DNA from 2 places in the Pseudomonas sp. MYb327 genome. Region 2 is predicted to be linked to the other one. Evidence: riboswitches for the same ligand, from Rfam matches in the RefSeq annotation. Region 2 holds a riboswitch; the other holds the start of a gene.
The links. A riboswitch is a leader RNA that binds a small molecule or an ion and turns the genes downstream of it on or off. The one in region 2 is predicted to bind cobalamin.
Positions count from the first base shown of each region.

Region 1 (3,559 bases), 830 kb from region 2:
TCGGGTTTGGGCGGGGCGTTGGTTTCGGCCACCAGCACATCACCGTTGGGCAGTACATAGAGCCAGCGCGGGTGATCAAGGCCGTCGGCAAACGCTGCCACTTGCGTGCCGGCAGCGGCGACGGGTTTTGCGCCCTCCGGCCAGCCGATGGCCGCGGCGATGTTCACTGTCGGGACCAGTGTCTTGTTCGGTTCTGGCAACTTGGGCGACGGGCCGGTGCCGTCGGAGACTTGCAGGCTGGAGGTTTCACCGCAAGCGGCGAGCCCTCCGGCGAGCGCGATAACGAGAACGAGCTGGGGCTTGCGCATACTGATCTTCCCTATGAATGCTGTGACCTAATCAATAGAGAAGCGAGGATGCGCGATGGTTCAACCGTCAGCCGCGAGCTTCCTTGAACAGTACGGCAATGCCGGGGTGGTAGTTGCCACCTTCGTTGCGCAATTTGCGGTAGGCGTAGGGGAAATACCAGGCCACGGCGCAGGTGTGCTCCTTTTGCAGGTCATCGACCATGTCTTGAAGTTCTTCCGGGGTGGCGCCGTGCTGGGTTTTTTGCGGGGCAACGAACAGGCAGCCGAGTTTCAGGTCGCTGGCGTAGCTGATCTTCCTGGCGTCGCTGGTGACATCGAGCAACGCCTGGGTCAGGTTCAAGCTGTTGACCCGTGGCCAGCGTTGCGTGGTTTGAAGCCAGGCCTTGGCGTCGGGTGTGGCGATGAATAGATCGGCGCGGCCGTTGCGTTCGCCTTCTTCGATCTGTTTGCGGGTGGGCGATTGTTGCAGGGTGATCATCTCTGCCGCCCACGCGGCAGCGGAGAGCAGGCCGAGGTTGGCTTTTTCATCCATCCAGTAAGGCGTTTCATTGTCGCCGCGCACGGCGTTGTAGCGGTCGATACAGTCAAACCAGCGTTCCAGCGCAGGGCGCAGGAATTCCAGCTTCGGATTGCTGATGATCATGCCTTGCATGGGGCTTACTCTTGTTATTATGTTTAAGGTTATGGCTCTTTGATATCACTGCTTCGAGTGTGGCACAAGATTGCCGTCAGTTTGTTGATCAACGGCAGTTATTCGCTCTCGAGTCCCGTCTTCAATTGACGCTCCACCCCCAACCCTCTAACCTTCGCGGCTTGTTTCAGGTGCTCTGTGGCTTGGGTCGACAGAGTGAAACAGGGAAGCCGGTGAGTGAGCGTTTTCAATCGATGAAACTCATGATCCCGGCGCTGCCCCCGCAACGGTAAATGAGTGAAAGGCTGCGCCTTGAGCCACTGTGTCGACTGACATGGGAAGGCGCGCAGCCAGGCCAACGCCGCTCATGAGCCCGGAGACCGGCCTGATCCATCCAAGCGGCATCACGGTGGGCGATGCCAGGCTTCTTGCCGTCTTTTCTTGTGCCTGCCCGCCGTTATCCAGCCTCAACGGAGAGCTCCCCCATGACTGATACCCCTGATCGTGACGAACGTCACCTGGCGCGCATGCTGCGCAAAAAAGCCGTGATCGACGAACGCATCGCCAACTCTCCGAATGAATGCGGCCTGTTGTTGGTGCTGACCGGCAACGGCAAAGGCAAGAGCAGTTCGGCGTTCGGCATGCTCGCCCGCGCAATGGGCCATGGCATGCACTGCGGCGTGGTGCAGTTCATCAAGGGGCGCAACAGTACGGGCGAAGAGTTGTTCTTCCGACGTTTTCCAGAACAAGTGCGTTTTCATGTGATGGGCGAGGGCTTCACTTGGGAAACCCAGGATCGCCAGCGCGACATCGCCGCCGCCGAAGCGGCGTGGGCGGTATCACAGCAATTGCTGCGCGATCCGTCCATCGGCCTGGTGGTACTGGACGAATTGAACATCGCCCTCAAGCACGGCTATCTGGATCTGGACCAAGTGCTCAGCGATTTGCAGGCGCGACCGCCGATGCAGCACGTGGTGGTCACCGGTCGTGGCGCCAAGCCGGAAATGATCGAATTGGCCGACACCGTCACTGAAATGGGCATGATCAAGCACGCTTTTCAGGCCGGGATCAAAGCGCAAAAAGGCGTGGAGCTGTGAATCAACCTCGTCATTGCCCGGCGGTATTGATCGCCGCGCCGGCGTCTGGTCAGGGCAAGACTACGGTCACCGCCGCACTGGCCCGTTTGCATCGCAATCAGGGGCGCAAGGTTCGCGTGTTCAAGTGCGGCCCGGACTTTCTCGACCCGATGATTCTCGAGCGCGCCAGCGGAGCGCCGGTGTATCAACTGGACATGTGGATGGTCGGCGAGCAGGAAAGTCGCCGACTGTTGTGGGAAGCCGCCGCTGAAGCTGACTTGATTCTGATCGAAGGCGTCATGGGTCTGTTCGACGGCACGCCGTCCAGCGCTGACCTGGCGCGGCACTTTGGCGTGCCGGTGCTCGGTGTGATCGACGGCACCGCCATGGCACAGACCTTTGGTGCGCTGGCCCTGGGCCTGGCGCGCTATCAGTCCGACTTGCCGTTTGCCGGCGTGTTGGCCAACCGCGTGGGCACCGTGCGTCACGCGCAATTGCTCGAAGGCAGTCTGACCGAAGGACTGCGCTGGTACGGCGCGTTGTCCCGGGAAACCGGAATCGAATTGCCCAGCCGCCATCTCGGACTGGTTCAGGCCAGCGAGTTGAATGATCTCGACGTGCGTCTCGATGCAGCGGCCGAAGCGTTGGCCAGCAGTTGCGAGGTTGCGCTGCCGCCTGCGGTGGAATTCGGCGCGCCGGATGTGATCGACGTCGAACCTCTACTGAGCGGTGTGCGCATTGCCGTGGCCCGTGACGAAGCGTTTGCCTTCACCTATGGCGCCAGCCTGGATTTGCTGCGGGAGATGGGCGCCGAACTGTCGTTCTTCTCGCCGATCCGCGACGCTGGTTTGCCGGAGGCCGACAGCTTGTATCTGCCGGGCGGCTATCCGGAATTGCACCATGTCGCGCTGTCGCAAAACACGGCGATGCTTGAGGCGATCCGCGCGCACCATGCTGCCGGCAAGCCGTTGCTGGCCGAGTGTGGCGGCATGCTTTATTTGCTCGATTCGTTGACCGATGTTGAAGGTACGCGTGCGGAACTGGTCGGTTTGCTGGCCGGTGATGCGGTGATGCAGAAGCGTCTGGCTGCATTGGCGCTGCAAGCGGTGGAACTGCCGGAAGGTTCGTTGCGCGGGCACACCTATCATCATTCGCTGACTACGACCGAGCTCGTGCCGATTGCTCGGGGCTTGAGTCCTAACGGCGGGCGTGGGGCGGAGGCGGTTTATCGTGAGGGGCGGATGACGGCTTCGTACGTGCACTTCTATTTTCCGTCCAATCCGTCTGCGGTTGCCGCGCTTTTTGCACCTGATCTGGAAACCGCTATCGCTGGCAAGCCAGCTCCCGCAGTGGGCGGTGTAATACCTGAAGAAATGCAATCCCTTGTGGGAGCTGGCTTGCCAGCGAACGGGCCATGACCGACAACGCCTTTTCCGAAGCCGAGCGCGCAGCGGTTTATCGCGCCATCGGTGAACGCCGCGACATGCGCCACTTCAGCGGCGGCACGGTCGAGCCCGAACTGTTGCGCCGCCTGCTCGAAGCCG
Region 1 covers NZ_CP159258.1:808,171-811,729, forward strand. The annotation lists gene ABVN21_RS03680 (sorbosone dehydrogenase family protein) at 1-308, opposite strand, end outside; gene ABVN21_RS03685 (hypothetical protein) at 376-960, opposite strand; cobalamin riboswitch at 1,112-1,343, shown strand; gene cobO (cob(I)yrinic acid a,c-diamide adenosyltransferase) at 1,425-2,036, shown strand; gene ABVN21_RS03695 (cobyrinate a,c-diamide synthase) at 2,033-3,433, shown strand; gene bluB (5,6-dimethylbenzimidazole synthase) at 3,430-3,559, shown strand, end outside.
Region 1: linked by a shared signal. The riboswitch ahead of cobO (cob(I)yrinic acid a,c-diamide adenosyltransferase) and the one ahead of ABVN21_RS07420 (CbtB-domain containing protein) in region 2 are both predicted to bind cobalamin.

Region 2 (3,559 bases):
GACACGAAACCGCCGGGCTGGGTCCTGAGCAGGTGCATGACTTACACGCTGAGCGCGGCGCGCAATTGCGCTTCGAGCAACGCGGCATCCAGTGCCTGGCCGATCAACACCAGACGCGTCGTGCGTGCTTCTTCAGCGCCCCACTGACGGTCGAAGTGTTTGTCGAAACGCGTGCCCACACCCTGGATCAGCAGGCGCATCGGCTTGCTCGGGATCGCGGCGAAACCCTTGACGCGCAGGATGCCGTGCTGGACCACCAATTGGGTCAGCGCGTCCATCAACAGGCTTTCGTCGGATGCCGGCAGTTCGATGGAAATGGAATCGAACGCGTCGTGATCGTGGTCATCATGATCGTCATCGTCGTGGTGATGATCGTGATGGCTGTGGCGGCTATCGATGTGTTCTTCGGAACCGGCGCCGAGGCCGATCAGTACGTCCAGTGGCAAGCGACCGCTGCTGGCTTCGATTACCTTCACTGCCGGCGGCAATTCTTCGGCAACTTCCAGGCGTACACGGGCCAGGTCTTCGGGGCTGATCAGGTCGGCCTTGTTGAGGATCACCAAATCGGCGCTGGACAGTTGGTCGGCGAACAGCTCGTGCAGCGGTGATTCGTGATCCAGATTCGGGTCGAGTTTGCGCTGAGCGTCGACTTGATCCGGGAATGCGGCGAAAGTGCCGGCGGCCACGGCCGGGCTGTCGACCACGGTGATCACCGCGTCAACGGTGCAGGCGCTGCGGATTTCCGGCCACTGGAAGGCCTGGACCAGCGGTTTTGGCAGGGCCAGGCCGGAAGTTTCGATGAGGATGTGGTCGAGGTCGCCACGACGGGCCACCAGTTCGCGCATCACCGGGAAGAACTCTTCCTGGACGGTGCAGCACAGGCAGCCGTTGGCCAGTTCATAGACGCGGCCGTTGGCTTCTTCTTCGGTGCAACCGATGGAGCACTGCTTGAGGATTTCGCCGTCGATGCCCAGCTCGCCGAACTCGTTGACGATCACCGCGATTCGACGGCCCTGGGTGTTGTCGAGCATGTGCCGCAGCAAGGTGGTTTTGCCCGAGCCGAGGAAGCCGGTAACGATGGTGACGGGGAGTTTGGCCAGTGTTTTCATCGGATGCCCTTTGGCAAGGTGGCGGGCATTCGGGACGAGAACCGGCAACGCACAAGCGCGCCAGAAGCGTTCGCCACCGGATCACCCCGCCCGGTTGTAGTGAGAATCTGTATCGAGGCAGGTCTCCTGGCTGACGGTGTGCCAGTCACTTGACTGGCGTTCGCTGCGCCTTCCCGCGGGCTCAAGGCTTGAGCGTGCAGTGGCGTGGCAGCGAACATCACCGTTCACAGTTGCGGGGGCAGCCGCGGCATTGACCGCGTTCCCTTCTTAGCTTCGACAAACGCCGAAGAACCTCGAAAGCGCAAGGCTACGCATCGTATTGGGGCGGGTCAATGTCCGTGAGGCGCCCAACCTCCCCTGTGCCGCAAACGAGAACCCTTGCCAATTGACGCCCGCCCCTCGCCCATGCTCTCCTACGCACCTTGTTACGGGTGCCCTTCACAGGGTGAAACGGGAAACCGGTGAATCATGTGCTTTACTCAAAGCCATGTCAGTCCGGTGCTGCCCCCGCAACGGTAAGCGAGCGAAGCGTCAGATCCACTGTGCCATTGCGGCATGGGAAGGTGATGCTTGCAGGTCAAGGCTAACGCCTGCGCCCCTCGTGAGCCCGGAGACCGGCCCGCAACACAAAGTGACCAATACGATCACTGAATCAACAAACCCGCGGTGGGCGGGCGCTGTTCGAACCTCTGCGCGCTCGGTCGTGCCGGGTTCTGCTCGCGCTCTTATTCCCCCGCTGACAGCACAAAGGGAAGCGCCATGTCGATCATCAGCAGCACCGGCCACAGCACCACCGCCAGCAGCACCACTACCCTCACTCAACGCCTGACCGCCGCCATTTGTGCGTCGATCCTCGGTGCGTGCCTGGTGTATTTTGCCGGTTTCTCGCACATCGAAGCAGTCCACAACGCTGCCCACGATACGCGCCACAGCGCCGCGTTCCCATGCCATTGAGACCTGCCGACATGATCAAGCGTATTGCGCAAACTGCAGGTTTCACCGGTCTGTTGGCCGCCCTGCTGCTCACCCTGCTGCAAAGTCTCTGGGTGTCTCCGCTGATTTCACAAGCCGAAACCTACGAGAAATCGGAACCCGCCGCGGTTGAAGTCCACGAACATGCCGCTGGAGTCGCGGCTCACACCCACGATGCCGAAGCCTGGGCGCCGGAAGACGGCTGGCAGCGCGTGCTGTCGACCACCGGTGGCAACCTGGTGGTGGCTGTCGGCTTCGCCCTGATGCTCGCCGGTCTCTACACCTTGCGCGCGCCAACCAAAACTTCTCAAGGCCTGCTCTGGGGCCTGGCCGGTTACGCAACTTTCGTGCTGGCGCCGACGCTTGGCTTACCGCCTGAACTGCCAGGCACCGCCGCTGCCGATCTGGCACAGCGACAAATCTGGTGGATCGGTACGGCTTCCTCCACCGCTGTCGGCATTGCACTGATCGTATTCAGCCGCCACTGGCTGATGAAACTCTTCGGCGTGGCGATCCTCGCCGTTCCTCACGTGATTGGCGCGCCGCAACCGGAGGTGCATTCGATGCTCGCCCCGGAAGCCCTTGAAGCGCAGTTCAAAATCGCTTCGCAGTTGACCAACGTGGCATTCTGGCTGGCCTTGGGCCTGATCAGCGCCTGGTTGTTCCGCCGCAAAAGCGATGGTCCATACCACGCATGACGGATCCCGGCACAGCGCCGACCCTGGTGGTCGGCCTGGGCTGCCAACGAGGCTGTCCCGTCAGCACGCTACGAGCGTTGCTTGATCAGGCACTGCAAGCGCACCAAATAGACATCCATGAAATCACGGCCCTGGCGAGTATCGACTTGAAGCGTGATGAGCCGGCCCTGATAGAACTCGCTGAGCAGCTTGGTCTGGAAGTGATGTATTTCAGTAGCGCACAGTTAGCCGGTTATCAGCCGCAACTTAGCCATCATTCGGACATCGCGTTCGAGCGCACGGGCTGCTATGGCGTGGCGGAAAGTGCCGCGCTGGCCCTGGCTGAACAGCTTGATAATGCACCGGCGAAACTGCTCATCCGGCGACAAAAATACGCCCAGGCCACTCTGGCATTGGCTGGCGCGGCATAAAATCCCCGATAATCCGCGCATTCAATCATGAGCAATCTTCATCTGAAGCCTTGCCCAGCCCCTTTTTTCTCACAGGAACCGACGATGACCGTCTACTTTATTGGCGCAGGTCCCGGCGACCCGGAACTGATCACCGTCAAGGGTCAACGGCTGATTCGCAGCTGCCCGGTGATCATCTATGCCGGCTCGCTGGTCCCCGCCGCCGTGCTCGAAGGGCATCGCGCCGAACAGGTGGTCAACAGCGCCGAACTGCACCTGGAACAGATCATCGAATTGATCAAGACCGCCCACGACAACGGCCAGGACGTGGCGCGCGTGCATTCTGGCGATCCGAGCCTGTATGGCGCCATCGGCGAGCAGATTCGCTACC
Region 2 covers NZ_CP159258.1:1,643,095-1,646,653, reverse strand. The annotation lists gene cobN (cobaltochelatase subunit CobN) at 1-38, opposite strand, end outside; gene cobW (cobalamin biosynthesis protein CobW) at 42-1,109, opposite strand; cobalamin riboswitch at 1,208-1,420, opposite strand; cobalamin riboswitch at 1,522-1,747, shown strand; gene ABVN21_RS07420 (CbtB-domain containing protein) at 1,869-2,063, shown strand; gene ABVN21_RS07415 (CbtA family protein) at 2,075-2,779, shown strand; gene ABVN21_RS07410 (cobalamin biosynthesis protein) at 2,776-3,189, shown strand; gene cobM (precorrin-4 C(11)-methyltransferase) at 3,274-3,559, shown strand, end outside.